Regions from separate parts of the Martinezella sp. CNPSo 3795 genome, predicted to be linked through region 3. Evidence: predicted binding sites of a transcription regulator. Region 3 holds the regulator's gene; each other region holds the start of a gene.

What was found. The regulator PhoB, encoded in region 3, activates phosphate uptake and scavenging genes when phosphate is short. The targets are predictions, from matches to a motif close to TGTCATNNANCTGTCAT.
Region 1: the regulator PhoB is predicted to act here: its motif matches at 5,179-5,195, upstream of AC13QY_RS01535 (alkaline phosphatase).
Region 2: the regulator PhoB is predicted to act here: its motif matches at 6,444-6,460, upstream of AC13QY_RS22935 (toxic anion resistance protein).
Region 4: the regulator PhoB is predicted to act here: its motif matches at 2,748-2,764, upstream of AC13QY_RS14995 (LTA synthase family protein).

Annotation. Positions count from the first base shown of each region.
Region 1 covers NZ_JBXSOQ010000001.1:309,898-317,691, reverse strand. The annotation lists gene AC13QY_RS01560 (LLM class flavin-dependent oxidoreductase) at 1-190, opposite strand, end outside; gene AC13QY_RS01555 (winged helix DNA-binding protein) at 302-859, shown strand; gene AC13QY_RS01550 (ABC transporter permease) at 866-2,158, opposite strand; gene AC13QY_RS01545 (ABC transporter ATP-binding protein) at 2,155-2,841, opposite strand; gene AC13QY_RS01540 (hypothetical protein) at 2,846-3,310, opposite strand; gene AC13QY_RS01535 (alkaline phosphatase) at 3,385-5,139, opposite strand; gene AC13QY_RS01530 (Lrp/AsnC family transcriptional regulator) at 5,440-5,919, shown strand; gene AC13QY_RS01525 (SAM-dependent methyltransferase) at 6,063-6,779, shown strand; gene AC13QY_RS01520 (TerC family protein) at 6,949-7,794, shown strand, end outside.
Region 2 covers NZ_JBXSOQ010000009.1:82,213-90,006, forward strand. The annotation lists gene tsf (translation elongation factor Ts) at 1-564, opposite strand, end outside; gene rpsB (30S ribosomal protein S2) at 837-1,604, opposite strand; gene AC13QY_RS22920 (hypothetical protein) at 1,794-2,900, opposite strand; gene AC13QY_RS22925 (5-bromo-4-chloroindolyl phosphate hydrolysis family protein) at 2,900-3,517, opposite strand; gene AC13QY_RS22930 (VWA domain-containing protein) at 3,624-5,198, opposite strand; gene AC13QY_RS22935 (toxic anion resistance protein) at 5,203-6,282, opposite strand; gene AC13QY_RS22940 (cell envelope integrity EipB family protein) at 6,486-7,313, opposite strand; gene AC13QY_RS22945 (RidA family protein) at 7,449-7,794, shown strand, end outside.
Region 3 covers NZ_JBXSOQ010000005.1:117,016-124,809, forward strand. The annotation lists gene AC13QY_RS16185 (Hsp33 family molecular chaperone) at 1-519, opposite strand, end outside; gene argF (ornithine carbamoyltransferase) at 568-1,485, opposite strand; gene AC13QY_RS16195 (aspartate aminotransferase family protein) at 1,559-2,758, opposite strand; gene AC13QY_RS16200 (GcrA family cell cycle regulator) at 3,183-3,710, shown strand; gene phoB (phosphate regulon transcriptional regulator PhoB) at 3,800-4,483, opposite strand; gene phoU (phosphate signaling complex protein PhoU) at 4,515-5,228, opposite strand; gene pstB (phosphate ABC transporter ATP-binding protein PstB) at 5,279-6,094, opposite strand; gene pstA (phosphate ABC transporter permease PstA) at 6,110-7,444, opposite strand; gene pstC (phosphate ABC transporter permease subunit PstC) at 7,441-7,794, opposite strand, start outside.
Region 4 covers NZ_JBXSOQ010000004.1:330,788-338,581, reverse strand. The annotation lists gene AC13QY_RS15005 (TolB family protein) at 75-899, opposite strand; gene AC13QY_RS15000 (NAD+ synthase) at 931-2,610, opposite strand; gene AC13QY_RS14995 (LTA synthase family protein) at 2,800-4,731, shown strand; gene AC13QY_RS14990 (DUF1003 domain-containing protein) at 4,889-5,425, shown strand; gene AC13QY_RS14985 (GFA family protein) at 5,429-5,854, opposite strand; gene AC13QY_RS14980 (class II 3-deoxy-7-phosphoheptulonate synthase) at 6,013-7,386, opposite strand; gene gor (glutathione-disulfide reductase) at 7,541-7,794, opposite strand, start outside.

The DNA of each region.
Region 1 (7,794 bases), on a different contig from region 3:
CGATCCATCGGGCGATCGGCAACATGAAATCGATACCTGCTTCATCCAGCTGCTGGGCCAATTTCAGATTGTTGTCCCAGGAATTGACCCAGCGTTCCGGCACTTTGGTAACGCTCATGCCACTGGAGCAATTGCTGGCGAAGGTGCCGAGCAAAAATTGCCCTGCGGCGAACATCGAGTTCTCCGACATTTCGTTCCCTTTATTTTTTGATATAATTTACGATAGAAATTTTATTTGAAACTTGAAACTTGTCAACTCTCGCCGTCTTGGCGTCACCGCAATATCCCGCAAAGGAAGCATATGAGCACCGAAACCGAAGACCAGAAGGGCCATCCACGCGGCTTGGATCGAAGCTGGCATCTGGCGCAAACACCGCTGCAAGTGGACCTGACCGAATTGGAATTTGCCCTCATGCGCGCGTTCGAAGCGTTCGGACGCTGGCAAACCGAGTGTCTGGCTTCGGTCATTGGACTGGCAGCAAGCGGCCCTGAGAATGCCATGCTCCATATAATTCGCATGCATGATAGGCCTAAATCCATCAAGGATCTCGCGCGCCTGTCCAATCGAGAAGATATCCCGAACATGCAGTACAGCTTGAGAAAGCTGGTCGGTGCAGGACTGGTAGAACGAAGGGGCAGCGGCCGTTCGGGGGTGACATATTCGGTGACAGAAAAAGGTCGAGACGTCACAGATGAATACGCCGCAGTGCGCTCGGCCCTTCTGGTAAAAGCTGTGCAAGGCGTTCCGAACATGGGCCGCCGTTTGGAGGAAGCGTCCAGCACATTGGACTTGATGACCGGGATTTATGAGCACGTGGCCAGAAGCGCAGCGACGCATCGCCGTTTTAAGGACGACTAGACTTTCTTAGGCGCGCAGTGCGGCAGCCGGGCTGGAGCGTAGCGCGCTGAACGCCGGCACGATGGAGATGATCGCGGCAACGGCTGCAAAGCCTCCGACAAGCCAGAGATCATCGAAAGAGAAACCGACGGGCAGGCGCACGGCGGTCGCTGCCGCCAGCCTGACGGAGATAACCAGCGCTGCCGCGTAGCCGAGGGCGATACCGAGCAGGATGCCGGCGGCGAACAGGACGAAGAGCTCGCCCCAGACGAGCGTGATGATCGAGCGGACCGGTGTTCCAAGCGCCCGCAAGGCGCCGATCTGCCGGCGCCGCGAGCCGACATGCATGATGGTGACCAGCACGATCGCGGCAATCACGATCGCCTGGGTCCCAAATGCGATCGCCAGCAGCAGGCTGCGGGCATCGCCGAGCGTTGCATAGAGCCTGGTCAGCACCTCAGCCGGGAAAATGCCGAGTGTCGTACCCGTGCGGTATTCCTGCCGCAGGCGATAAGCATCGGCAATCGTCTTCGGCTTGACCAGAACGGCCGGAACGCCGGGCGTCTGCACGTCGAAATGCTCGTCGAGCGGCGCATTGGCATCAACATGACCGTGCTCATGGTCGTGGCCTTCTTCGCGCCCGTCGTCATGCTGATGCGGCTCGGCTGCGCCATGCACATTGGCTTCGTCGCCATCATCGTCGTGATGGTCCGCGCCATGCATTCCGTGCAACTGCCAGACGGCACGGATCGGCACCAGGATGGCGCGATCCCAGGCTGTTCCCGTCGGCGCCATGCGGCCGGTGATCTTATAGGCGATGGCCGTATGGGTTTCGCCGCCGGTCTCGGCCGTGCCATGCATTGGTTTGACTTCCGCGCCGGTCGGCAAGGCGACATCCGAGCCAACAACCGCTTCGCCGAGACGCGCGAACATCACCCCCTGCGAGAGCGACGGCGAGAGGGACGAAATGAGGCCCGTGGTCGTGCCGACAATCGGATGTCCGTAGGCGGAATCGCCGAAGCCGACCGGTGCCGCCAGTTCGACACGCGAATCACTGGCAAGGCGAGACAGAACGGCACCCTCCATCAGCGGCAATGGCGCCGGCTGCAGGAAAACGGCGGAAAGCGCCAGCTGCGTTTCACTGCCGGCAGCACCGACAAGCAGATCGAACTTTTCCGCGGCGCGTGCGCTGCCGAGGCGAACTGCCCGCTCCTGCAGAGTCACCGTCACGCTCAGCGCGACTGACAGGGCAATCAGCACGACAACCGCTAACGCCCCGCTCCAGAAGCGCCTGAGGTCGGCAAGAATGAAGGTGATCATCGCGCGGCCACCTCCTGGCTGTCTTCCTCGATGCGCCCGTTTGCCAGATTGATGCGGCGGCCAAGGCGCTCGGCAAGTGCAGCGTCATGCGTGACGACGACAAGCGTCGTCCCCTCCTCGGCCGAAAGCTGCAGCAAAAGCTCCGCGACATCACTACCCGCCTGACGATCGAGGCTGGCGGTCGGCTCGTCGGCAACGATGACGCCGGGACGCGACAGCAGTGCGCGGGCAACGGCAACACGCTGCATCTCGCCGCGTGACAAGGTTTCGATCTTCTGCTGCGGTCGGGCGATACCGGTGACAGACAGCAGATAAAGTGCGCGTTCCCGCTCCTTGGCCGTAAGGCGCCGCGTCAGCTTGATCGGCAGCACGACATTCTCGAAGGCGGACAGGCCGGGAAAGAGATGAAAATCCTGCATGATAAGGCCGATATTGCGGGCGCGGAACGCATCGCGCCGGCCGGACGACAGGCGTGTGATCTCCGTGCCGCTCCAGGATATGCTGCCATTACCGACATCTTCCAAGCCGGTAATGGCGTTGACGAACGTGCTTTTGCCGGAGCCTGAAGCACCGGTGATCGCAAGCCTGCCGCCCGCCGGCAGATGGAAGCGGTCGATGGCGAGAACCGGCGCGGCCAGGCCGGGAAACTGCATTTCAAGACCGGAGATATCGAGCGCAAGCATGTGTTCAGACGGTCCTGAACGATGCGTCGCGGAGACGCAGCTGGCTGATGAATCCGGTTTCCGGATCGGTCCACGAGCCAAATTCCAGCACGCCCCGCGCCGTGATTGGCGCGTTGTACTGCACGAATGTCTGCTTGGAAGAGAGATAGACGACCATGATGTTGTCGGGCCAATCGGCATCGGAAGAGCAGAACGGGCAGAGCGACATCGGGATTTCCGTGAGCACGAAGAAAGCGGCCTCGGCCTTCAATGGCGGCGCCATGAAGCCATTGATGGCGACTTCCCTGCCGCTCAGCTGCTTCACCTTGTCGGAAAATTCGAGCCCGAGTGGGCCGAAGCTCTTATAGAGTTCGCCGAAGCCCAATGTCTCGGCGGCATTCGCACGTGCCGCAATGCCCATGACCGGCAAAATCGCGGCAGCGGCCAAGAAGCCCCGACGATTGATGGTGGCGATCCTGTCCCCGGACATCGCATATCCTCATGAAAGGTGAACAGACAGGCAGCCTCGAAGCCGCCTGTCATGGTCATACGATCTATAACAACTTACATCTTTTCGGAGCCGAACGCGAAAGTATCGGCCAGCACACGGTAGACATCGCTCTGTTCCATGTAGCCACGGAAGCCTTCGGCGCCGGGACCAGCCGCCTGCAGCACGACATCATCGACGGCGTGGACACCGCTGTCCTCGTCCCGCGGAATGTTGCCCTGCACGAAGACGGCACCGGGCACGTCCTTATAGGCTTCATTGGCGACGTATTCCTTCTTCTCGTTCTGAACAGCCGGCACGAAAGGACCATCGAGCTTCGGGCGGAAGGTCTCGTAGTGGTCCGGACCATTGTTGGCGGCCATGAACAGGCGACGCGAAACGTCGACGCGATCCGGATAGCCGTCGCCATCCTTGTCCTCATAGTTCGGGAAGCCGGCAGCCGCATAGGTGCCGACCTTCTCGCGCATCTCGGTGCCCTTCTTTTCGTCATCGACGGTGCCGATGATCGAAACGCCATGCGTGTGGTCGCCGGTGACGACAACAAGCGTATCCGGATTCTTGGCCTGAAACTCGCGGGCGACGGCAACGGCCTTGTCGAACTCGATGGTTTCGACCAGAGCGCGATCCCAGTCGAGCGGATGGCTCATCTTGTCGATGGAGGCACCTTCCACCACCAGGAAGAAGCCGTCCGGGTTCTTGGCAAGCTTATCGAGCGCGACCTTGGTCATGTCGACCAAGCCCGGCTGGTTCGGAAACTTGTCGACGGTGCCCTTCTTCAGGAATTCACGATCGAGCGTGACGTCAAGGTTGCCGGTGTGGAAGAGACCAAGCAGCTTGTCCTGGTTGGAGCCGGCAGCCGCCGCCAGTTCGTTCTTGTCGGTCGCAACGGCATAGCCGGCATCCTTGAAGAGCGCGATATAGTCCTTGTCGTCCTTGCGTTTGGAGCCAGGAACGCTCTTCGCCAGGAAATAGGCCGAGCCGCCGCCGAGCAGGACATCCGGCTTGACGTCGTACATCATGCCGACGATCTCCGCCTTGTCGCCGCGCTTGCGGGTATGGGAAACGAGCGCTGCCGGCGTCGCATCTTCGACTTCGGCCGTGGTGACGATGCCGAGCGACTTCTTGCCGGTGCGGCGCAACGCCTCGCCGATCGTTTCGACCTTCGGGTCGTCCAGGCTTGCCGGCGTACGGTCGGCGTAGACGCCGAGGGCGTTGACGGCCGACTTGTGGCCGGTCATGTAGGCCGACATGGTATTGGCGCTGTCGGTGGCAATCGCAGAGGTCGAGGAGGTGCCGATGAAGGCGACCGGCGGGATATCGTCCATGGCAAGACGGCCATTGGCCTTTCCTTCGGTCATGCCCTTGGACATGATGCGGGCGCCGGTTCGGTGTGCAACAGAGAGGCCGTCGCCGAGCAGGAAGATGATGTTCTTGGCCTTCGGCGTGGCCGACGTGCCATAGACATCCCAGTTGACGGACTTCTTCTCGTCGCCGGCCGAAACCTCGACCTTGTACTGGCCGGGCTTTGCGAGCTTGATGCCGCGCAGGATCAGGGCCGATCCGAGTACCTTGTCTTCAGCGCCCTTCTCTTCTGCGACGAAATCAGCCGCCTTGCCGAAAACCGCGTCGTAGCTTTCGCCGTTGACCGTGACCTTCACGTCTTCCGGCTTGACGACCTTGTTGAATTCCACCTTGAAATCGAACGGAGAGCCGGCAAGTACCGTTGCCCGGTCCAACGGATAGACTGTCGCTGCATGGGCTGCGCCGGACATCAAGGCCGCAGACATCATGGCGAGAAGAAGTTTACGCATTTATACCCCCTGCGTTTGGTTGCTTCCCGCTCCCCACTTATAAAAGCCAGATGACAATCACGTAAAATGGAGTCAACTTTCTCAACCGCTAATTCCAAAACGACGATCGGTAAGTAAGATTGATTGTGTGTGCCGCATCTAAAATGCCAGCCGAACCTACGGACCTTCTTTCCAATTCGACACAATCCGCGCAACCTTCGTCATGCAAGCTAAGCCGACATTCATGATGTCAAACTTGCCATCCTCATAAGATAAGCGAATACTACACACGCTTCGTGAGGATTCTCAGAGTTTTGTGCAATGGATGAACAGCTCGACAAATTGGATCTGCGTCTGCTGGAGGAGCTTCAGAAAGACAGCAGACTGACGAACAACGAGCTCGGCGAGCGCATTGCGCTTTCGCCGTCGCAATGCTCGAGGCGACGCACGAGGCTGGAGGCAGAAGGCTATATTCGCAGCTACCAGGCCAATCTCGACCGGCAGAAGCTGGGGCTGGACATGCTCGTCGTCATCTCGGTGACGCTTGCCACCCACAACAGGGATAATGCCCGCCGGTTTTCGCAGCTCATCAACGGTCTGCCGGAGGTGCTGGAAGCCTATGCGCTGACAGGAGAAATGGACTATCACCTGAAGGTCGCCACCCGCGGGCTTACCGATCTCTCCCGTTTCGTCAACGACGTGCTGCTTCCGCATGAATCGGTCCAGCATGTGAAGACGGCAATCGTCCTCGATACTCTCAAGACCTTCGAAGGATTTCCGATCGCCCTGCCGCAAGGCTGACATGGCGGCGCCGACGTTCGATGATCGTTGTTGCGCGCCCTTGCCCTACCGGGCATCATGGGCAAGTTTTGAGGGCTTGCTTTCGGCGCATGCAGCCTTTCCAATCACGCCAAAGACAATATCCTTGGCGAGGACAGGCTTGCATGACCGGCACGGACGTACAGACGCGGCATTTCGAAGAATTTGCCGAAGTTCTGCTCAGATGTAATCATCTATACCATCCCAGCAACGATTCCATTGCCTTGCGCAATGCTGTCGAAAGCAGGCGCCAGATCGAGATATTCGACTATAGTCGTTCCGCCGATGCCTTCACGCGTGCGTTCGGAATGCGAAATTCACTGAAGTGCCTGCAGGTACTTACCAGCCTCGAAGCAACGGTCCACAAATATAGAAGGGTATGCGATCTCGGCTGCGGCTCGGGCGCCTTCAGCCTTGCCTTTGCCTATCTTGCCGGAAATCCCGAGCTCGAGGTTTACGGGCTGGACATATCCGAACATCAGCTCGCTCTCGCCAGGGAGCTGATGTCAGCGGCTGGCCTGCCGGGACGTTTCCAGTTCGAGCAACGAAGCCTGCCGGCGCAGATCGGGTATCTTCCCGACCTGACAATCTCCTCTTACTGGTTTTGTGAAAATGAGCATGTGATCGACGATCCGCTGCTGTTCGACCTTGTGGCCGGACAGGAGATATTGATCGTCGATTATGAAACGATCATCGGCCGCATCGCGACCTGTCTTCCGAAGGGATTCCATATTCTCGCGCGGCATACCGCCCAGGTCGAAATTCCTCCCGCCCTGGCTGATTTCGTCGCGCAGGAAAGGGCAAGCGTTTACGGCATCCATATCGGTCGAACCAACCCTTAGACGCTACGTGACATTGTCGTCTTTGCAAAATGCACGCAAACCCTTGAAACGCCGACGTCGGCTTCCCAGCTATTGGCCAACCCGCTGGTCCGGGCCCCTCTGGTGAGAGCCGTCGGCGCTCTCGCGATGTCGGACCTTTCCGACACCGCGCCGACAGGGGTTTTCCGACATGGAAACGTCTTTGCTCTTCGTGGAGTGGCTGGGAAAGCCGCTCTGGATGTGGGTAAGCTTCCTTGCGCTCGTCATCGCCATTCTCTCCTTCGATCTCGGTGTGCTGCATAAGGAAAACAAGGAGATCGGTGTCGGCGAGAGCATCAAACTCTCCGTTCTCTACATCACGCTCGGCCTCGCCTTCGGCGGCTGGGTATGGTGGTATCTCGGTGCCGATTCCGGCCTGGCCTACATGACGGGCTTCGTCGTGGAAAAGACGCTGGCTCTCGACAACGTCTTCGTCATTGCCCTCATCTTCGCTTTCTTCGCCGTGCCTCGCCTCTATCAGCACCGCGTGCTCTTCTGGGGTATTCTCGGCGTCATCGTGCTGCGCGCGATCATGATCGGCGTCGGCACGACACTGGTGGCCGAGTTCTCCTGGCTGCTCTATGTTTTCGCCGCCTTCCTCATCATCACCGGCATCAAGATGCTGGTCGTGAAGGATACCGAACCGGATGTGTCAAAGAACCCGCTGGTACGCTTCATGCGCAGCCGCTTCAACGTCACCGACCACCATCATGGCGAGCGCTTCTTCGTCAAGCAGCCGCATCCGCAGAACGGAAAAATGGTCTGGTTCATCACGCCGCTTTTCATGGCGCTCGTGCTGATCGAAGTCGCCGACGTCATCTTTGCCGTGGATTCGGTTCCTGCGATCTTCGCGATCACCACCGATCCGTTCATCGTCTATACGTCGAATATTTTCGCGATCCTTGGCCTGCGTGCCCTCTATTTCGCGCTTGCCGCCATGATCCACCGCTTCCGGTACCTGAAGCCCGCGCTCGCCGTCGTGCTCGTCTTCATCGGC
Region 2 (7,794 bases), on a different contig from region 3:
CTGGCGGCCGATCGAGGTCAGAACAGCCTTGTCACCGACCGACTTCAGGGCGACCAGAACGCCGAGCTTGCCGATACCGTCGCCAGCAGCGTTATGGATGTAGGTCGCCACAACGCCATGCTCGACTTCCAGCTTGGCGGCACGACGGAGCGTCATGTTCTCGCCGATGGTAGCAATCGCGTCCTTGATGGCGTCGGCGACCGGCTTGCCGGATGCGGGATAGGTCGCAGCCGAAATGGCTTCAACGGTACCGTCGGTGGACAGCGCAACTTCGGCAATGCCGCGAGCGAGGTCCTGGAAGGCATCGTTACGGGCAACGAAGTCGGTTTCGGAATTGAGCTCGACAACAACGGCCTTGTGACCAGCGCCGGCAATGGCGATCAGGCCTTCAGCGGCGGTGCGGCCGGACTTCTTGTCGGCCTTGGAGATGCCCTTGGCGCGCAGCCAGTCGATCGCGGCTTCGATATCGCCGTTCGTCTCGGTCAGCGCCTTCTTGCAGTCCATCATGCCTGCGCCAGACTTTTCGCGCAGTTCTTTCACCAGTGCAGCCGTAATCTCGGTCATAAGCTTCCTCTTGTCGGTTCATACGGTGCGGCAAACGGCTTGAGCCGAAGCGGCACCGATTTGAGGGACGAAATGTACCCGTAAGTATGACAGCGTTATGAAACCGCGTCATACTGTGGAATTCTTGATTGGAACATGCCTGGATTTTCCGCCCAGGCGAGGCGTTATCAAAAACGCGATAAGGCCGCTCGAACTTCTTGAAGTCGCAAACGGCCTTATCCCGGATATCAATGCGCTTGGGCGGGCAATCTTCTGCCCGCCACTTGGCGCGATCAGGCTTCGGTGCCGTCCGCCAGGGTCGGCTCGACCGGAGCTTCTTCGGAAGCGCCGAGGTCACGGCCCGATGCGCTCTGCTGGCGAGCGATACCGTCGATGGCAGCGCGCGAGATCAGGTCGCAGTAAAGAGCGATGGCGCGCGAGGCGTCGTCGTTGCCCGGGATCGGATAGTCGATCAGGTCCGGATCGCAGTTCGAGTCGATGATGGCGACGACCGGGATGCCGAGGCGCTTGGCTTCGTCGATTGCGATCTTTTCCTTGTTGGTGTCGATGATGAACATCAGGTCCGGCGTGCCGCCCATGTCCTTGATACCGCCGAGGGCCTTGTCGAGCTTTTCGCGCTCGCGCTCGAGGTTCAGACGCTCCTTCTTGGTGAAGCCCTGGGCTTCGCCGGAGAGGATTTCGTCGAGCTTGCGCAGGCGCTGGATCGAGTTGGAGATCGTCTTCCAGTTAGTCATCATGCCGCCGAGCCAGCGGGCGTTGACGTAGTACTGAGCCGAACGCTTCGCGCTGTCGGCGATCAGTTCGGACGCCTGGCGCTTGGTGCCGACGAACAGAACGCGGCCGCCGCGGGCAACGGTGTCGCTGACAACCTGCAGAGCGCGGCTCAGCATCGGAACCGTCTGGGCGAGGTCGATGATGTGGATGTTGTTACGATCGCCGAAAATGTACGGCTTCATCTTCGGGTTCCAGCGGTGCGTCTGGTGGCCGAAGTGAACACCTGCTTCGAGAAGCTGGCGCATAGAAAAATCGGGCAATGCCATGCCTTTGTATCCTTTTCCGGTTGAACCTCCGCAAGGCGAACAGCATCCTCTTCGAGAATGCCACCGGGCGGAAAAATCCGGATTTCTCCCGGACAATCCCATGCCTTACGTGTGGAATGCGGGTGCCCATACCTTCGATTCGCTTGGAATGCAAGGCTTTTGGATCAAAAAAACAATCTCGCCATGCCCTCAGCTGGCCAATTTATCAAGAAGCGCCAGCATGACATTGGCATCCGGCATAGGCAATACGGCATCGATCTCGGCCGGCAGCAGGCCGGCGATGGCATTGTCGGCATCGCCGGTCGCGGTGCCGAGCGGTCCGCGGAAACCGTGCCTGGTCCAGGCGAGCTCCTGCAATCGCGGGCTGATGAGAGCTTCGATCATGCGATCGACCTGTTCGTCGATCGCGATCAACGGATGCGCGGAATAGACGGTTGGATGCGGATAGAGCACGACGGGCTTGGCGCTGTTGCTCGCCTGAACCCTCTTCCAACGCTGCGGATCGGCGATGATCCATTCCACCAGCTGATTCTCATAGCCGACGATCATCGGTTCGCCGCCAATGCCGCCCGCGAGATACTGTTCGAACAACTTGCCCGACGAAGACGACTTGAAACCCATGTTGCGGAAGATCGCCTGGGCCTTGTCCCCGAACTGCGCCAGAGCGTCCGGACTCGCGACGTTGCCGCTCAGGAGGCTCAGTACCAGGCCGGAAAACATGAAGCCGGAATTGGAGCGATTCGGATCGGTCGACACGATTCGGGCCTGGCCATAGAGCGAGTTGACACCGAGCTTCGACCAGTTCGTGCCGGCAAGCACGGCATCCAGCAGCGCCTTGAGATCAAGCTGGTGCTGCCCCTCCGGCGTCGTGTTGACGAGCCCCGCCTTGGTCAATCCATCGACGACCGGCTGCCAGGAATAGACGACGACGGGCGTGTTGAGGATGACGCGGTCGTTGCGGATCTTAATGCTATTCTGCCGGGCGATATCGACCATGATCGACGAGGATGGCCAGAGGAAGGCGGGATTCTGCGACAGAAGCGCCTGCTCCCGCACCATTTCCACGGAGCCTGCGACGCGGCTGTTGATCTCAAGGCCATGACTGTGCAGTGCCGATACCACGTCGGCATCGGCAAGGAATGCCTCCTTCTCGCCGCCGATGAAGCCGAAGAGCTTGGTGCTGTTGCCGAGCAGCCCTTGCAGCTCCGGCCTGTCCTTGACGGCGAAATAGCCTCCGGTCCCTGCGACCCCGGCGGCAAGAAGCCCTACTCCAAAAGCGCGGCGAGAAATGGCCATCAGCGTCCTATATCCTCTTTGAGTGAGGCCTGTATGAGGCGCAGCTCCGTATCAAGCGTATCGAGCCTGTCTTCGATCAGGCTGTCGGAATAGTGTACGAAAGCATCTTCCAGTTTGGTCAGAACGAGACCGACCTCCTGAAGGCGCGCAACATCCGGCTGGCGTTTCGCTTCGATGACGGCAAAGCCCTCCGCCACCTCCGCGGCCCGCGGCAGATAGTAGCTGAGGAACCGCCTGACGGTGCCGGCGCTTTCCGGATTGGCTTCCACCTTCGCAAAGACGTCCGCGGCGATCTCCGCCAGATGCCGCACCCGTTTTGCCACATCCTTGCTGCCGATCTGGTTCGCCGATGCTTCCAGCCTTTCGGCCGCGGGAGCAGCCGTGCTCAACAGGTCGCGGGCGAACTCCAGACGCCCCCTGCCGATCGCCTTCGCATCCAGCCCCTCGAACATGCGCTTAGGTGCAAGGATGAAAATCAGGCCGACGAAGACCAAAAGACCGATGATGGCGGCAATCCATATCGGCATGCCGGCAAGAAAGCTGAGCACGGGAACGACGATCGCGGCAGCAAGCCCCGCCACGATCCAATTCCAGTCATTGCCGAACCAATTGCGCATTATCGTCCTAGAGCAATTCCAGCAAAAGCGCGAAGCGGTTTGGCTGGAATTGCGTGAAAAGAAAGAGATAGAGCATTTCTGTGACTCCGGTCAGAACAGAAATGCTCTAGTTATAGCCGCGCACCGCCCGGAATGCGCTGACCAGATCACCACGGCCGTCGAAGACGCGCGCCGAGGTCTCCTGCGCGAGGGCATCGAGCTGCCGCTTGTCGGCATCGCCGAAGGTGATGCCGAACACTGGCACATGCGGGCTTACAGATGCCCAGCGGCTCATGAAATAGCCATTGCCATCATCGGATTTTCCATCCGTCATGATGACGATCGCGGGCAAGTAGGATGACAGCTCTTGCGTCGACTTCATCCAGTCGAGCGCCTTGCTCGCACAGGCATACATATCAGTACCTCCACCCGCATGCTGACGCGAGACCCTTTCGACCAACATCTTTTGCTGATCGGGCCTCCCGGTCGCCTCGATCGTGGTGCGCACATTGGCGTCAAAGGGAATGACCAGGATGCGATCGGCTGGCGTCCATTGCGCCAGGACCTTGCCTGTTTCTTCCGGGTTGAACAGGAATTGCATGGCCGCCTGAAGCTGTTCTTCGCCCTTGCCCGCCATCGAGCCGGAAAAATCGAGGCAGAGAGCCGTCAGCGAAGGCTTGCGCAGCGCCACCTGATAAAGATCAAGCGCCTGGCGGATCATGGCAGGCTCCGGCATGCGGATGGCCGTCACGATCCGGGTCGGATCGAAATTCCAAGTCAGGTCCGGCTTGGCGGCAATATCGGAGAGCGGGATGCGGCGACCCGTATCGGCAATGCGTTTCTGCACTGGCGCGGAACGCAGATAGTCGACGAGCTGGTTGAAGAAGGTCTCGAGCTCCTGCCCTCGCCCATGATCGACAAAGCCGATAGGCGAATCGGCGACGACGACGCCATCGGCGGGGTAGATGGCATAGAGTGGCTCCTTGCCCATGCCGGCAAGCTTGTCATTGGTTTCCTTCAGAATCGCTTCGTAATTCCACATGGCGTCGTAAAGCACACCCTTGCCGGCGGAGTCGGTATAGAGATCTGCAAGCCAGCCCGACGAGCCCGAAGAACGCTCCACACCGCCAAGCAGCGCGCGAACCGTGCTCTGGACATCCGGCTTGTCGAGATCGCCCGGCTCTATCACCGGTTTGTTGCCGAGCGCACTCGACAGCATGGCAAGATAGGCACTGGCGCCGGAATTGGATTGCGTGGCCGATGTCATGAGAAACTTCAGCGAACCGCTTTTCACTGCCGCCAGTATGTCCTTCATATAGACCGGCTTGCCGACCCAGCCGAGCGCCTCGGCTTTGGATTTGCGCACGCCGAGAATAACAGGCATCTGCGCGACCGATGTCAGCGACTTCACGCGACGCTTGGTGTCGAACATATCGACCCAGACGCTCGACGCCGGCCAGACGGCATCCTGTTCGACGCCCTGTTCGCTCTGGAGTGCCAGACCGATATCCAGCGTACCCTCATAGCTGAAGCTGCAAGTCGCCTTCTTCTCCTTGCAGAACTCTTCGACGATCGGCTGCAGGACGGTGTTTTCAGAACCGGAAATGATCGAGAATTTCGAGACCTGCTCGCCGACATTGCAGCTGCTCAACAGGAGTGTGCCTGCCAGCGTCAGCGCGGTAGCAAAAGTGCGGATTGCCATGGGTTCACCGCGCCTCGATCATCGCCTTCTTGAGCTCAATGGTCATTTTCTGCATTCGCTGCTCGGCCTCGGCCCGCTTGGCGCGGCCATCCTCCTGCACCTTCAGGACGCCACCGATCGTGTCGATCAGATCGCGGTTGGCGGCAGCAAGCGTGTCGATGTCGACGATACCGCGCTGCGATTGCTGTTCTATGGCAATCGCCTGATCCTTCATCATTTTCGATGCCTGGCGGATCATGTCGTTGGTGGCGTCGGTGACGGTCCTCTGCAGTTCGAGCGCGGACTTCTGCTGGGTCAGGCCCAGCAGGATCACCATCTTCTGCTTCCAGGCCGGCACGGTCAGTGCCGACGTCGCCTGCAGGTTCTCGATCAGGGTTTCGTCACCGGCCTGAACGATACGGATCTGCGGCAATTGCTGAATGCCGAGTTGGCGCGCCTGCTGCAGGTAGAAGACCCGCTTTTCCAACCGGTCGAGAGCCTGGAGGCTGTCCTGATAGACCTGCGCTTCCAGCATGCCGCCGCCGGGATTGGCCGAAGCCGCATCAGCGGCACTTTTCAGCCGGGGAAGCTCCGTCGCGCGGAAGCGCTCGGCAAACGTCTTTCCAGCCTGCACATAGGCGTCGAGCTGTACGATGGATTGCTTGGTCTCCTCATGCAGGTCATCGAGGAGAGCGATATCGCGGCGCAGAATGTCTTTGTGGCGATCAAGCTCCAGTCCGATGCGGTCGATCTGGCCAGCCACGTCCTCGAACTGCTCCTTGAAACGCTCCAGCTTCGCCCTGAACGAGGAAAACATCCGCGATAGGAAGCCCTCGTCCTTCAACGAGGCAGGATCGAGCTTCTTCGACTTGACGATGATATCGGTCAGCAACTTGCCGACTTCGCCGAGATCGCGGTTGCGCACCTCGCGCAGGATACGATCGGAATAATCGGAAACGGCCTGCTGGGCACGGTCGCCATAGACGGAAATGCCGGCCCTGTCGGTCAGATCTATGCTGTCGCCGATGCGGGCGATTTCCGCCGGATCGGCCGTGACGACCGGCAGCGTGTTATTGGAACTCGTGGAGATACCGGTATTGCTCATAGGTCGTGCTTTCTCGTCCATAGACTCGGGAGCCGACCGCAAAAATTGCCAATCGCCCCAAGACGATGCCCTCGCGCGCCCCACTACAATTTCAGATCGAAGCAGAGGGAATATGCACTTACTTCTGCGTGTCGATCGTTTCACACAATAGTGAAACTTGGATCACAGTTTTATGACAGAGGTTTTGCACGTTGAACGAGAGTCTATTGGCACGCCTTCGTACCGAGAACTTCAAGCTTGGTGAGCTTGCCGGTCAGCACGAAGTCACCATAATCCATGGTGAGGTCGCGCGTGATACCGTTTTCGTAGAGCTTGAAGGACATCCGGTAGACGGGCATGGCGTCGCCGGTGGACTTTTCGTTGAAATAAGCCACGGTCACCGGCCAAAAAGGCGTCTTGGAGAAGGCGCCAGCCTTGTCGGCATCGGGATCATCGGTCGCCGGCGTCTGTTCCTTGCCGACGACGGTGGTGGCGATCAGCGGCTTGTCCCCATCGTCGGAACCGTCGAAAACCTGCGCCTCGAAAAAGTTCTTGCCGAGCTTGGCGTTGTGGATGATGTCGAGCATGTGCTCCGTCGGGAAACGGCTCTCGATGATCTGGACCTGCTTGTTCTGCGGCTGGGTGAGGTCGACCTTGATGCCCTTCTGGTCGTCGCTTGCGGCGCCGCGCACATCCTTGTCGAGCTGGCTGTCAGTATAGGACTTGGTCTCGAAGCGGAACAGCCGCTTGCCGAGATCCTCGAAGGTCGTCGTCTGCTGGTCGCTGACGCGCGTTGAGTCCCCCGTATCGATCTTCGTCACGAAGCGGAAATTGGTGGTGAATCCGGTGCAATCGGAGCCTTCGAACTCATAGACCATGCGGCCGACCATGCCGGAGATGCCGGAGCGATCGGAGGCATCCTTCAGTTCAAGATCATAGACGGCGCGATGCGCGATCAGCCCGCTCGGACCGGCAGCATGGGCTGCCGAGGTTCCCAGTGACAGAATGCTCAGGCCCGAAACGACGGTAGCAGCAAGACTCGAGCGGAACATTCATTATCTCCTGTTGGACTCGCACGCGATGTTATAAGAACGCTTTCGGCTGAACGAGGCTGCCGATCCTAAGTGACCGAATTTAGTCTTGATGCCGGATTTTTGAAGTTTTTACAACAAAACGGGAGATGAATAATGTCCGACGCTATCGAGGGCCGCCTGAAGGAACTCGGCATCGTTCTGCCGCAAGCTGCAGCACCGGCCGCCAACTACGTTCCCTATGTCATCAGCGGCAATCTTCTCTACCTGTCGGGACAGCTGCCGATGGAAAACGGCAAGATCGGCGTCACGGGTCATCTCGGCAAGGATGTCGATGTTGCCGGCGGGCAGCGGGCGGCCGAGCTTTGTGCCATCAATATTCTCGCCCAGGCGAAAGCTGCCCTCGGCGGCGATCTCGGCCGGATCAAGCGGCTGATCAAGCTCAACGGCTTCGTCGCCTCGACGCCCGATTTCGTCGAACAACACCTTGTGATCAACGGCG
Region 3 (7,794 bases):
CACGCGCGTCGGGATCTGCTCCGACTGGCGGAAATAGGTGCCGGCAATCTCCTCGAGCGAGGCGCCATCAAGCGCGACAATGCCCTGATAGGGCTGGCTGAAACGGCCCTGATCGATGGTGAAGGCGAGGACGCCTTTGCCGAGCAGCTGTTCCGGCTCGGTCCGGCCTTCGGCGACTGCCTTTTCCAGTGCTTCTTCGTCGAAACGGGCATAGGCGCGAACATTTTCCGGCGTCGTGAAATCGGCAACCAGCAGGTCCACGGGTCCGTCGCCCTTGGTCTGCACGGTGAACTTGCCTTCGAATTTCAGCGACGTGCCGAGCAGGACGGTCAGGACGATGGCCTCGGCCAGAAGGCGTGCAACCGGCGTCGGATAGTCATGCCGGGCAAGGATCGCGTCCAGCAGCGGACCGAGCTGTACGGCACGGCCGCGCACGTCCAGACCTTCCACCTGGAAGGGAACGACATGATCGTCACCGGCGAAATCAAACTGACCCAGCGTTGCGGCATTTTCGGCCATTGCTTTACTCCTACTGCGCCCGCGCCCCTGAGACGCGGTTTAATATCTTCAGATCGCGCCCAGGCACCAAGCAAGAATCGACTTTTGCGCATGAAGGCGGTTTTCCGCCTCATCGAAGACAACGGATTGCGGGCCATCGATCACCTCGTCCGTCACTTCCTCTCCGCGATGGGCGGGCAGGCAATGCATGAACAAAGCGTCTTTGCCGGCCTGTGCCATCAAAGCCTTGTTGACCTGATAGGGCTGGAAGACGTTGTGACCGCGTGCCCGGTGCTCCTGATTCATGGAAACCCAGGTATCGGTTACCACGCAATCGGCGCCGGCGACCGCACGGTCTGCATCATGCGAGAGCATGATTTCGGCGCCCTCGTTGCGGGCCCAGTTCAGATAGTGATCCTTCGGCTCAGAACCAAGGGGTACCGCCATATTCATGCGATAGCCGAAGCGTGCCGCACCTTCGATCAGCGAATGCAGCACGTTGTTGCCGTCGCCCGTCCAGGCAAGCGTCTTGCCCTTGATCGGGCCGCGATGCTCCTCGAACGTCATGATATCCGCCATGATCTGGCAGGGATGCGTATCGTCGGTCAGCGCGTTGATGACCGGAACGGTCGCATGTTCCGCTAGCTCCAGCAGGCGCGAATGATCGGTCGTGCGGATCATGATCGCATCGACATAGCGCGACAGCACCTTGGCCGTATCGCCGATCGTTTCGGCGCGGCCAAGCTGCATTTCGGTGCCGGAGAGGAACAGCGTCTCGCCGCCCAGCTGTCGCATGCCGACATCGAACGAAACGCGGGTTCGGGTGGACGGCTTCTCGAAGATCATCGCCAGCATCTTGCCGGCGAGCGGCTTGTCGGCAGTGCCGGCCTTCTGCGCGCTCTTTCGCACGATCGCGTCATCGATGATGTTGCGCAGATCGGCAGCCGGAACGGCAGAGAGGTCGAGAAAGTGTTTCGGAGAAGCCATGTCCTTACCTGTGCTCCAGAAAAAACAATAACGCCCGCGTGGGGCAGGAACGCCCCGTCAGCGGGCGTTGAACTCAAGCCGATTTCTTGGTGCGGGCAGCGCGCGCACGCTCGGCGGCACGCTCCAGGCGGGCAAGACCTTCGCGTGCTTCTTCGGCGGTGACGACCAGCGGCGGCAGAAGGCGGATGACGTTATCGCCGGCCGGCACGCCGAGCAGATGCTCGGCACGGATAGCCTGCAGCAGCTCTGCCTGCGGAATGGCCGCCTTGATGCCGAGCATCAGACCTTCGCCGCGAACGTCCTCGATGATGTCAGGAAAACGATCCTTGAGCGAGGCGAGCCCCTGGCGGAAGACCAGCGAGACATCGCGCACATGCTGCAGGAAGCCTTCGGCAAGCACGATATCGAGAACGGCATTTCCGACCGCCATGGCGAGCGGATTGCCGCCATAGGTGGAACCGTGGGTGCCTGCCTTCATGCCTGAGGCGGCTTCTGCCGTCGCAAGGCATGCACCGAGCGGGAAACCGCCGCCGATGCCCTTGGCGACAGCCATGATATCAGGCTTGATGCCGGCCCATTCATAGGCGAAGAGCTTGCCAGTGCGGCCGACGCCACACTGTACTTCGTCGAGGATCAGCAGCAGGCCATGTTCGTCGCAGATCTCACGCAGCCCGCGCAGGAATTCGTTGGTGGCCGGACGGATGCCGCCCTCGCCCTGAACCGGCTCGATCAGGATTCCGGCCGTCGCATCCGTGATGGCGGCGCGCACGGCATCGAGATCGCCGAATTGTACCTGATCGAAACCCGGTGCCTTGGGTCCGAAGCCCTCGATATACTTCTCCTGGCCGCCTGCGGCGATGGTCGCGATGGTGCGGCCGTGGAAGGCGCCCTCGAAGGTGATGATGTGGAACTTTTCGGGATGCCCCTTGGCGAATTGATAGCGCCGCGCCGTCTTGATGGCGCATTCCAGTGCCTCGGCGCCCGAATTGGTGAAGAATACCTTGTCGGCGAAGGTCGCTTCCGTCAGCCGCTTCGACAGCTTCTCCTGACCGGGCACCTCGTAGAGGTTCGACAGGTGCCAGACCTTGTCGGCCTGGGCCTTCAATTCGGCGACGAGATGAGGATGGGCGTGACCGAGCGAGTTGACCGCGACGCCGGCTGCGAAATCGAGGTAGCGCTCGCCATTTTCGGTGACCAGCCAGACGCCCTCGCCTCGCTCGAACCGTAACGGAGCGCGCATATAGGTGTCATAAAGCGGCGTGGTCTCGGCCATGGCCATATCTCCTGATCACAACTTTAAGGACCGATCGCTTCGATTTGATGAAACGGGTCCGAAAAAATCAAAAATGCCGCCTTGCGGCGGCCCGGGCACTATTGATGTTTTGCATCGCGATGTCAACAAAACTGGCGTTTTAGCAGGTGCGAGATAGCGCTTGCGGGCAAAAGAGATAGGTTCGGCGGCGCCTATTGCAGAAATGCCACGCCTAGGCAGCAAGTTGGGGAAAACCTCGAAATCGATTCCTCAAGATTCTCGCGACTCTTGTCACGGAGTCAGCCTCACACTAGGTTAAAAAGCAATTGCTAGACTGCATGCGGCGGAACTAGTCACCACAATTTTAGAGCGTTTCGCGCCTCGTTCCCATGCGAGGCAATGGTGAGGGATTCTGCCATCGGAAACGCGACAGCGGAGACAGGGCATGAATTGGACAGACGAACGCGTCGAGAAGCTGAAAAAGCTATGGTCCGAAGGGTTGAGCGCCAGCCAGATCGCTGCGCAGCTCGGTGGCGTGAGCCGTAATGCCGTTATCGGCAAGGTGCACCGCCTGAACCTTCCTGGCCGAGCGAAGGCGGGCGGCACGGCAACCGCGACGCGCACGCCAAAGCGCAGTGCCGCGGCTCCCCGCGCAACGACCTACGGCTCGCGCGTCGCTACCCGCACCGTGGTCGCCCGCCAGCAGGGTGCAACCATGCTGAAGGAAGAGATCGAGATAGATTCCGTCAATGAAATTCAGTATCGCCCGGCATCGAACGTCGTCGTTCCGATCTCCCGCCGCCTCGGCCTGACGGAGCTGACGGAACGCACCTGCAAATGGCCGGTCGGGGACCCGCTGAAGGACGACTTCCACTTCTGCGGCAATGACAGCCCGGATTCGTCCCCCTACTGCACCTATCATCAGCGCATGGCCTACCAGCCGGTGCATGACCGCCGTCGCAACAACGGCTGAAAGTTACCGCAAGACAAAGAGAAACGGGCCCCTCGAGGCCCGTTTTTCTATTTCCGCCGCTATTTAGTAACACCCGAGCGGCGAGCCGCTCAGGCTTCCATGGAATAGCCCGCGCCGCGAACGGTGCGGATGACATCCTGCATATTGGAGAAATTGAGCGCCTTGCGCAGACGGCCGACATGGACGTCGACCGTGCGTTCATCGACGTAGATATCGTGCCCCCATACGCCATCGAGCAGCTGCGAACGCGAGAAGACGCGGCCTGGCGAGGACATCAGGAACTCCAGCAGGCGGAATTCTGTCGGCCCCAGCCGGACTTCGCGGCTCTTGCGGTGGACGCGATGGGTTTCGCGGTCCAGCTCGATATCGCCGCAACGCAGCACCGTGGAGAGAACCTCCGGGCGGGCGCGCCGCAGCATCGCCTTGACGCGGGCCATCAGCTCCGGCGTCGAGAACGGCTTGACGACGTAATCGTCCGCGCCGGTCGAAAGTCCGCGCACGCGCTCGCTTTCCTCGCCGCGAGCCGTCAGCATGATGATCGGCAAGCGCTCCGTCTCCGGCCGCATACGCAGCCGGCGGCAGAGCTCGATGCCGGACACGCCGGGGAGCATCCAGTCGAGGATCAGGAGATCGGGGATGCGCTCCTGGAGACGCAGCTCGGCCTCATCACCTCTGAGGATCGTGTCGACCTCGAAGCCTTCGGCCTCAAGATTGTAGCGCAGCAGAACGCTAAGCGCTTCCTCGTCTTCTACAACAGCAACTCTCGGAACCATGCGCCTATGGTCTCCTTTCTTCGCTTCCAGATTATTCCGTCACTGCGCCGACGGTGTTGGCGGTATCGTCCTTCGGGCGCTCGCCTTCCGGCTGAGCACCGGTCGCCATGTAATAGATCGTCTCGGCGATGTTGGTGGCATGGTCGCCGATGCGCTCGATGTTCTTGGCGCAGAAGAGAAGATGCGTGCAGGTGGTGATGTTGCGCGGATCTTCCATCATGTAGGTCAGCATCTCGCGGAAGAGCGAGGTGTACATGGCGTCGATTTCCTCGTCGCGTTCGCGGATCGACACGGCTTTGTCCGGCGAGCGGGTGGCGTAGACATCAAGAACTTCCTTGAGCTGGCTCAGTGCCAGTTCGGAGAGGTGTTCGATGCCACGAGCGAGACGACGCGGCACGCCCGTGCCCTGAACGGCGATGACGCGCTTTGCGGTATTCTTGCCGAGATCACCGACGCGCTCCAGATCGGAGGCGATGCGGATCGAGCCCATGATTTCGCGCAGGTCCGCTGCCATCGGCTGACGACGAGCGATGGTGACGATCGCCTTGTCACCAACTTCGCGCTCGGCATGGTCGAGAACGACGTCGTCGGAGATGACCTTCTGGGCCAGGGCCGCGTCGCTGTTGACGAGAGCGCGTACGCTGTCGCTAACCATCTGCTCGGCCAGGCCGCCCATTTCGGCAATGCGGCGCGTCAGAAACTTCAGGTCTTCGTCATAGGCAGAGAGAATGTGAGTGGAGACCATTTTTCTATCCTCAAGTGAACTGTGTGAAAGGAGCCGCGCGCCTGCCATCATCAACCAAAACGGCCCATGATGTAATCCTGCGTGCGGAAATCGTCGGGATTGGTGAACATCTTATCGGTGTCGTTCTCCTCGACCAGGTGGCCGAGATGGAACATTGCGGTACGCTGCGAGACACGAGCGGCCTGCTGCATGGAATGCGTCACGATGACGATGGTGAAATTCTCCCGAAGCTCGTGGATGAGATCCTCGACCTTGGCGGTTGCGATCGGATCGAGCGCAGAGCACGGCTCGTCCATCAGGATCACCTCCGGGCTGACCGCAACGGCGCGCGCGATGCAGAGGCGCTGCTGCTGGCCGCCCGACAGGCTCGTGCCGGCGTCATGGAGCCGATCCTTCACCTCACCCCAGAGACCGGCCTTCTGCAGACTGGTTTCGACGATATGCTCGAGATCGGCCTTCGAGCGATGCAGGCCATGGATGCGCGGGCCGTAGGCGACATTCTCGTAGATCGACTTCGGAAACGGGTTGGGCTTCTGGAAGACCATGCCGACGCGGGCGCGCAATTCCACGACGTCGATGCTGTCGTCGTAGACATCCTGATCGTCGAGCGTGATCTTGCCGGTGACGCGGCAGGTCTCGATCGTATCGTTCATGCGGTTGAGGCAGCGCAGGAAGGTGGACTTGCCACAGCCGGAAGGGCCGATCAGAGCCGTGACCGTATTGGCGCGGATCTTCAGATTGACGTCGAAGAGCGCCCGCTTGTCGCCGTAGAACACAGAAACGTCCTGGCCGATCATCTTGTAAGGGATCGTCGTCATCTTCTTGGCCAAGGCTCTTTCGCTGGCAGCTTCCGTCATCATGTTCATTTCGTGCGCCCTCCCTTACCAGCGCCGCTCGAAGCGGCGGCGCAGCAGGATGGCGCCGATGTTCATCGCGACGAGGAAGAAGAGGAGCACGATGATGGCGCCGGACGTCCTTTCGACGAAGGCCCGCTCGGCTTCGCTCGCCCACATGTAGATCTGCACCGGCAGCGCCGTCGAGGGATCGAGCGGCGATGCCGGATAATTGGCAACGAAGGCGACCATGCCGATCAGAAGCAGTGGCGCGGTCTCTCCGAGCGCATGGGCAAGCCCTAGGATCGTGCCCGTCAGAATGCCAGGCATCGCGAGCGGCAGAACATGATGGAAGACCATCTGCATGCGCGATGCGCCAAGACCGAGCGCTGCGCTGCGGATCGACGGCGGCACTGCACGCAAGGCGGAGCGCGTGGCGATGATGATCATCGGCAGCGTCATCAGGCTCAGTACAAGGCCGCCGACCAGCGACGCCGAGCGCGGCAGCCCCATCATGTTGATGAAGACCGAGAGACCCAGCAGGCCATAGACGATCGAGGGGACAGCAGCGAGATTGTTGATGTTGACCTCGATCAGATCCGTCAGCCGGTTCTTCGGTGCGAACTCTTCCAGATAGATCGAGGCGGCAACGCCGACCGGCAAGGCAAGTACGAGAACGGTCAGCATCAGGTAGAGCGAGCCGATCAGCGCGACACCAAGCCCGGCGGCTTCCGGCCGGCTCGAATTGCCCGACAGAAAGAGACCGCTGTTGAAGGCCTTATGAAGCGCGCCGCTTTCGCTGAGTTGCTTCATCCATGCGACCTGGCGGTTGGAAATCTTGCGATCCTTCTCGCTGACGGTCAGATCGATCTGCCCCTTGTTGGCGGAATCGATGTTGGCGCTGGCCCGGAATGTGACGCTCTGTGTCGTCCCTATGATAGAGGGGTTGGCAACGACTCTGTCGCGCAACACGATCCTGGCGCTGTCCGACACCATCGCCATCGCCTCGCGTACAAGCGTGCGATTGGCCGGATCGATGCCAAGCGCTTTCACCAACGCATCGCGCACCAGTACGGGGTAATTGGCAGCGATCAGCACCTTCGGATCGTTCATGCGCTTACCCGTCGGGTCGATTACCTTCTCGGTGAATTCGATCGGCAAGGTGATCGAAGTCTGGACAAAGGCGGTATAACCAGTGCGGACCACGGTCGAGACCAGGATGATAAGGAAGACGAGACCGAAGATGACGGCGGTCATCCCATAGGCGCGAAAGCGACGCTCGGCGGCATAGCGCCGCTTGATGCCGATATCTCGGTGCACAGACGCACCCGGCGTCAGACCGCGCGGCATGTTGAGCTGAGAGGAAGATACGACGCCGCTCATTCGTATTGCTCCCTGTATCGACGGACAATGTAGAGCGCATAGACGTTGAGGCACAGCGTCAGGCAGAACAGCGTGATGCCGAGGGCGAAGGCGACGAGCGTCTGCGGCGAGGTGAATTCCAGATCGCCGGTCAGCTGATTGACGATCTTCACCGTGACCGTCGTCATCGGCTCGAAGGGATCGAGCTGCATGCGCGCGGCAACGCCTGCGGCCAGCACCACGATCATGGTTTCGCCGATCGCCCGCGACGCGGTCATCAGCAGCGCGCCGACGATGCCGGGAAGAGCGGCCGGCAGCAGGACGCGCTTGACCGTTTCCGAGCGGGTGGCGCCGAGGCCGAGCGAGCCGTC
Region 4 (7,794 bases), on a different contig from region 3:
AGCCCTTCCCGCGGATCGGATGCGCCCTGAGAACGCATCCAGATCTATCGCGCCGGTTGCGCTCTGTCCAGAGCTCAGGCAGGCTCGTAGCGGACATAGGCGAACTCGTCCCCATCCGGTGACCAGTTCGGCACATTGATCGATCCCTGCCCGCCAAAGAGCTCGAACAGCGTCGTCAGGTTGCCGCCATCCATATCCATCAGCCGCATCCGCACATTGAGATCGCGCGGATGATCAAAGACGTCAGGATCATAGGAGATCAGGACCACCTTGTCGTTCTTTGGCGACGGATGCGCGAACCAATTGCCGTAATTATCATGGGTCACCTGCTCGAGGCCGGTGCCATCAGGATGGATGCGCCAGATTTGCATCAGGCCGGTGCGGCTCGAATTGAAATAAATCCATCGCCCGTCGGCCGAATAGTCAGGTCCGTCATTGCGGCCCTCGCCATGCGTCAGGCGGGTCTCTTCGCCGCCATCGATCGAGATCGTATAGATATCGAAAACGTCGTTGCGGATGCCGCAGTAGGAGAAGCGCTTTCCGTCCGGCGACCAGCCATGCCAGTAAGAGGGCAGATTGGTCGTCACCTGCCTTGGCGTGCCGCCCTCTGCCGGCAGAACATAGATGCAGGATTTGCCATGCTGCGTCTTGTCGGAAATGGCAATCAGTGAACCGTCCGGCGAGATGCCGTGATCGTTGTTGCACAGGGTCGCAAAGCCGGTATCGATCTGGACGATCCCACTGCCATCCAGCGGCAGCCGATAGAGCAGCCCGTCGCCATTCAGCAGCAGATAGCGGCCGTCAGGCGAATAGTTCGGCGCCTCGATCAGCTGGTCCGTTTGCCAGACGATCCGGTTCGCACCCGTGCGGATATTATAAATCTCGACCGAGCTGCGCATTCTTCCTCTCCCTTGCCGTTGGATGCCGCGATCAGCGATCGCGGAACCGGTTGGTGATCGGATAGCGGCGATCGCGACCGAAATTCTTCTTGGTGATCTTCACACCCGGCGCAGACTGGCGGCGCTTGTACTCGGCGAGATAGAGCAGATGTTCAACGCGATGTACGGTCGCGACATCATGGCCTCGGGCCACGATCTCCTCCACCGACATCTCCTTTTCCACCAGGCATTCGAGGATATCGTCAAGCACCGGATAGGGCGGCAGTGAATCCTGGTCCGTCTGGTTCGGCCTTAGTTCCGCCGAAGGCGCCTTGTCGATGATATTATGGGGGATGACCTCGCCCGAGGGGCCGAGCGCGCCCGGCGGCACGTGCAGGTTGCGCCAGCGCGACAGCGCGTAGACCTGCATCTTGTAGAGATCCTTGATCGGGTTGAAGCCGCCGTTCATGTCGCCATAGAGCGTGGCGTATCCGACAGACATTTCCGACTTGTTGCCCGTCGTCACCACCATCGAACCGAACTTGTTGGAGATCGCCATCAGGATGGTGCCGCGGGCGCGGCTCTGCAGGTTTTCCTCGGTGATGCCGCTTTCCGTGCCTTCGAAAAGATCGGACAGAGCCGAACTGAAGCCGGTAACGGGATCCTCAATCGGCACGATATCGTAGCGGCATCCGAGCGCCTTGGCGCAATCGGCCGCATCCTTCAGCGAATCCTGCGAGGTATAGCGATAGGGCAGCATGACGGTGCGCACACGCTCTTCGCCAAGCGCATCGACGGCAATCGCCGCGCAGATCGCAGAGTCGATACCGCCGGACAGGCCAAGCACGACCGACTTGAAGCCATTCTTGTTGACATAGTCGCGGAAGCCCAGCAGGCAGGCGCGATAATCCGCCTCCTCGCCCTCCGGAATATGGGCCATCGGCCCTTCGGCGCAATGCCAGCCATCGCCATTCTTCTTCCAGGTCGTCACCGCCAGCGCGGTCTCGAACTGGCTCATCTGGAAGGCCAGGGTCTTGTCGGCATTGAAACCGAAGCTGGCGCCATCGAAAACCAGTTCGTCCTGGCCGCCGAGCTGGGCGGCATAGATCATCGGCAGGCCCGTCTCGATGACCTGCTTCAGCACGACCTGATGGCGCACGTCGACCTTGCCGCGATAGTACGGCGAGCCATTCGGCGACAGAAGGATTTCCGCACCGCTTTCAGCCAGCGTCTCGCAGACGCCGAGCTCGCCCCAGATGTCCTCGCAGATCGGGATACCCAGTCGCACGCCGCGGAAATTGACCGGACCGGGCATGGCGCCCTGATCGAACACGCGCTTCTCGTCAAACTCGCCGTAGTTCGGCAAGTCTACCTTGTCACGGATCGCAATCACCTTGCCGCCATCGAGAACGGCAATCGAATTGTAGCGGCCCGTCTCGTCCTGCCGGGGAAAGCCGATGATCACGCCAGGGCCGCCATCGGCCGTATCGGCAGCCAGAGCTTCCACCGCCTTCCAGCAGGCGCGGATGAATGCCGGCTTCAGCACGAGATCTTCCGGCGGATAGCCGGAAATGAACAACTCCGTCAGCAGGACGATCTGCGCGCCTTCGCGCGCCGCTTCGGCCCGGGCCTCACGCGCCTTGGCGAGATTGCCGGAGACGTCGCCGACCGTCGGATTGAGCTGCGCGACGGCGATGCGGATGGTGTGGGTAATCTGGCTTTGCTCTGTCATGCCATACATTTAGCGATGCCATCTTTCTTCCGCAACCGCCTTCCTTCCCGCACACGCATCAAAGATCGCACTACGCGCAGAGGAGGTATTTTTGCCCCAAAAAATACCAGGCCAGCCTTGCAGTTCATGAAGAATTCATGACAGAAGCGTGACACTTATATGAATATTTTGTAGCTTTTGGAGAAAGCATTGGTCGCATTGGTCATCGAGTCCGCCTTGGCGGGCAAGCTTGCCCTTTTCCAGAAGATCGGCGCGGCAAAACAGAAGTCTGCCGCTCTGCGCCTGCTTCTGAGCCTTACGCTGACCCTCCTTTTCTCCCTGTCCATCGTTATGACGGTCGAATGGGTTGCACGCGGCGAATTCGCCTCCGCTTGGACCTATCTCCTTTCCCCGTCCCGTCCGGGCCTTGCCACCATCGGCGTTGTCATGCTGACCATGCTGACACTGGATGCCTTGATCGGTCGCGCGCATCTATCCGCTTTGATCGTCGCTCCAGTGCTGCTCATACCGGCCTTCATTTCCAGCCAGAAGCAGAATTTTCTCTCCGATCCGCTCTACCCTTCGGACTTCCTGTTTGGGCGGCAGATCATGGAGCTGATGCCGGTCATGGTACGTGATCGCCCTTGGACGGCGATTGCCCTGGCAATCGGCATCATCGCCGGCACCGGCGCCATGATCCTGTTCTGGCGCTATATCCGGAGCCACACGGTCGCACTTTCGCGAAACGAGCGCCTTGCCCGGCTTTCGATCTGCCTGCCGCTGGCAGCACTTTTCGCCTCACAGATGGACCCCACACAATATTCCTATGTTCGCGAGAAGCTGGGGATCATACCGATCGTCTGGGACCAGACGGAAAATTACAACCACAACGGCTTCATCGTCGCCTTCGCGCTGAACCTGCCCATGGCCGACATCAAGTCACCGGCCGGATACGGCGCTGGCGCCATCGACACCATGCCCGCAAGAAATTACGGCTATCTCTCCGGTCCGCGCCAAAAGCCCGACATTATCATGCTGATGAGCGAATCCCTCTGGGATCCGACGCGACTTTCCAACATCGCCTTCACACCGGATCCGATGCCGACGATCCGCGCCAGACAATCGGGCAATGTCTTCTCGCCGGAATTCGGCGGCATGACCGCCAATGTCGAGTTCGAGGCACTGACGGGCTTTTCCAACGCCTTTCTCCCTTATGGCAGCATTCCCTATCAGCAATATGTGCGCCGCCCGCTGCCGTCGCTTGCCACTTTCTTCCGCGGCGAAGGCTATACGGCGCGCGCACTGCATCCCTTCAGCGGCTGGTTCTGGAACCGTAACGAGGTCTACAGGGCTTTCGGCTTCGAAGAATTTCATACCCAGGAGACTTTGCCGCCCATGGATAAACGCGGCATGTTCGCAGCCGACGACTCCCTTATGAAGGAAATCATGAGCGAAGGAGACGCCGCCGAGCGTCCCTTCTTCTTCTTCGCGGTCACTCTTCAGGGACATGGGCCTTACGAAGCCGACCGCTATTCTGAGAATACCGTCGATATCGCGGGCAATTTGAACGACGATGACCGTGCGGCGCTCGCTACCTATGCACAGGGCGTTCGCGAAGCCGATGACAGCCTGAAGATGCTGATGGATTGGGCCGAAAAGCGCGACCGGGAAACCATTATCGTCCTCTGGGGCGATCATCTGCCGCCGCTCGGCAGCGTCTATCCAAACACCGGCTACATGCCGCAGCAGGTGGCAACCCGCAAGGCGCCGCTCGACGTCATGAAGAAGGAGCACGAAACGCCGCTCGTCGTCTGGTCGAGCAAGAAGGGCGTTCGCAAGGACATCGGTACCATCAGCCCCTCGCAGCTGCCTTATCACCTGCTGAAAACGGCAGGCTATGAGCATCCTTTCTATACGGGCTTTCTCGGCCGCGTGCAGAAGAAATACAACATCGTCGACCGCTATCAGCTGGCAACCCGCGACAGCCAGACCTTCCCCGATTGGGGCCGCAAGGAGCCGGAGCTTGACCCGACCGTGCGCGACTATCGCTATCTGCAGCACGACATGATGTTCGGCCACCAATATGGTTTGGAGCGCTTCTTCCCGTCTCATGCGGAGCTAATGGGCCAGGAAGACAGCTAGCCCATTATAAACATGAGTTAGTGCGGGTGTTTTTTTGCGATAACAGTACGCGCAGCAGCTCCATGCGCAATCGAGTTTGAAACCCTTCCCTCGTTGCATTTTTCCCCATTGGTCGAATAGTTGCATTCAATGCCACAAGGACCTTGGAGCCCTCCCAATGCATAATCTTCCCAACTTCGTTCATCTGCATTTTGACAAGACAGCCGATCAGCTCGGCGATATCGAAAAGCGCGTTCTTAAAAAGGCGCACGAGCGGAAAATCATCTCCACCGATATCAACGCCGCCATCTCGGCGGAATCCTCCCGGGGGCAGCGTCTCGCAGACAGCATCGCCCGTGTCGGCGGCTCATGGTCCTTCATTATCGCCTTCCTGCTGTTTCTGGCCTTCTGGTGCGTCATCAACACGATCCTCCTCACCACGAACGCCTTCGACCCCTACCCCTTCATCTTCCTGAATCTCGTTCTCTCCATGCTCGCCGCGATTCAGGCGCCGATCATCATGATGTCACAGAACCGGCAGGCCGAGCGGGATCGTTTCGAGGCGGCCAAGGATTATGAAGTCAATCTCAAGTCCGAGCTGGAAGTGCTGTCCCTGCATCAGAAGATCGACATGCAGGTGTTGACCGAGCTTGCGGTGGTGCGTGAAGAACTCGCCAAACTGAGCAAGCTCGTTGCCGAAAAAGGCACCATCTAAAGGTCAATCGGAGGGGCCTGCCGTCAACAGCCCCGGTCGCCCCTGCCGATATTGCGGCAGTCCGTCGCTGATCTCGTAATAATCGCCCTTGTCGGCGCAATAGATATGATAGCCCATCTCAAGGCCGCTCGGCTGATCGAACAGACCGGCCATGATCGATATTTCATCGGCGCCATCGGCCACCCAAAACAGAGCCGAGCCGCAGATCCTGCAAAAGCCGCGGTGAGCGAATGTGCTGGCACGATACCAGGTGATCGCCTCTTCTCCCTCGATGACAAGATTTTCGCGTGCGACATTGGTCGCGGCATAATAGAGCCCGGTCTGTTTGCGGCACTGCGAACAATGGCAGGCGACCACTTCGCGCAGTTTTCCGTGCGTCCTGAAACTTACACTGCCGCAGAGGCAGGCTCCCGTGTGTTCGTGGCTCATCATCGCTCCCCTTATTTTGAGGCAGCCTTGCCGAGAACGGAAGTTGGGTCAATTTCAAAGAACTGAAGCGTCTTTCAGCCAAGCTGATCGCTCCTAGCCCAAAAGCGAACGGGCCGGTTTTCGCCGGCCCGTTCGAGAGATCATGAATGCGGCTTCGCTCAGCCGTGTGCGCGCATACGCTTCTCGTCCCGACCGCCCTTCATCCGCTCAGCGAGCAGGAAGGCAAGTTCCAGCGCCTGGTCGGCATTGAGACGCGGGTCGCAATGTGTGTGATAGCGATCCTGGAGATCCTCGGCGCCGACCGCGCGGGCGCCGCCCGTGCATTCGGTCACATCCTTGCCGGTCATCTCGATATGGATGCCGCCCGGATGCGTGCCCTCGGCGCGATGGATCTGGAAGAAGCTTTCCACTTCCGACAGGATGCGTTCGAACGGACGCGTCTTGTAGTTGTTGAGCGTGATCGTATTGCCGTGCATCGGGTCGCAAGACCAGACGACCTTGCGGCCTTCCTTCTCAACGGCGCGAATGAGGCGCGGCAGGTTGTCGGCAACCTTGTCGTGACCGAAACGGCAGATCAGCGTCAGGCGGCCAGCTTCGTTCTGCGGGTTCAGGATGTCGATCAGATTAAGCAGATCGTCCGCCTGCAGCGAAGGACCGCACTTCAGACCAATCGGGTTCTTGATGCCGCGGAAATATTCGACATGGGCGTGGTCGGCCTGGCGCGTACGGTCGCCGATCCAGAGCATGTGGCCGGAGGTGGCGTACCAGTCGCCGGTCGTGGAATCGACGCGGGTAAAGGCTTCTTCATAGCCAAGCAGCAGCGCTTCGTGGCTGGTGAAGAAATCGGTTTCGCGCAGGCTTGCGTTGCTCTCGGCGGTGATGCCGATCGCACGCATGAAATCCATGGTCTCGCCGATACGATCGGCAAGCTTGCGGTAGCGCTCGCCCTGCGGGCTGTCCTTGACGAAGCCGAGCATCCACTTCTGGACGTTTTCCAGGTTGGCATAGCCGCCCATGGCGAAGGCGCGCAGCAGGTTCAGCGTCGCGGCAGACTGACGGTAGGCCATCATCTGACGGTCGGGATTGGGAATGCGTGCTTCCTCGGTAAACTCGATACCGTTGATGATGTCGCCGCGATAGCTCGGCAGCGAGATGCCATTCTGCGTTTCGATGTTCGACGAGCGCGGCTTGGCGAACTGACCAGCAATGCGGCCAACCTTGACGACCGGCAGCTGCGCACCGAAGGTCAGCACGACCGCCATCTGCAGGAAGGCGCGGAAGAAGTCACGGATCGTATCGGCACCGTGTTCTGCAAAGCTTTCGGCGCAATCGCCGCCCTGAAGCAGGAAACCGTTGCCCTCTGCGACATTGGCGAGATGCGCCTTCAGGCGACGGGCTTCACCGGCAAAAACGAGTGGCGGATAGCTTGCAAGCTGCGCTTCGGTCTCTGCCAGCGCTACCTTGTCCGGAAAATCCGGCACCTGTTGGATCGGTTTCTGCCGCCAACTGCTCGGGGTCCAATTCTGTGCCATCTCACTCACCTGCTTGTACGCCCGATCTCGGTCGGGCGGCCCGTCGTCGTAAATAACGCGCGCTTATAAACCTTTGCCGCCCGCTTGCAAAGGCGGGCAAACTACTGTGCGAATCTTTTATGGTGCAGTCGATCTCAGAGCCAAAACGAGCGCGTTACACGCGCTCGCCGTTGCGAATGCGATAGCTCGGCGAATACATCGTTACCAATTCTTCCGCCGCCGTCGGATGCACCGCCATGGTGCGGTCGAAATCGTCCTTGGTGCAACCGGCCTTCAGTGTGATGCCGAGAAGCTGCGCCATCTCGCCGGCATCGTGGCCGAGAATATGCGCGCCGATGACCTTGCGGTCCGCGGCGTTGACGATCAGCTTCATGATCATCTTCTCGGCTCGACTCGAAAGCGTCGCCT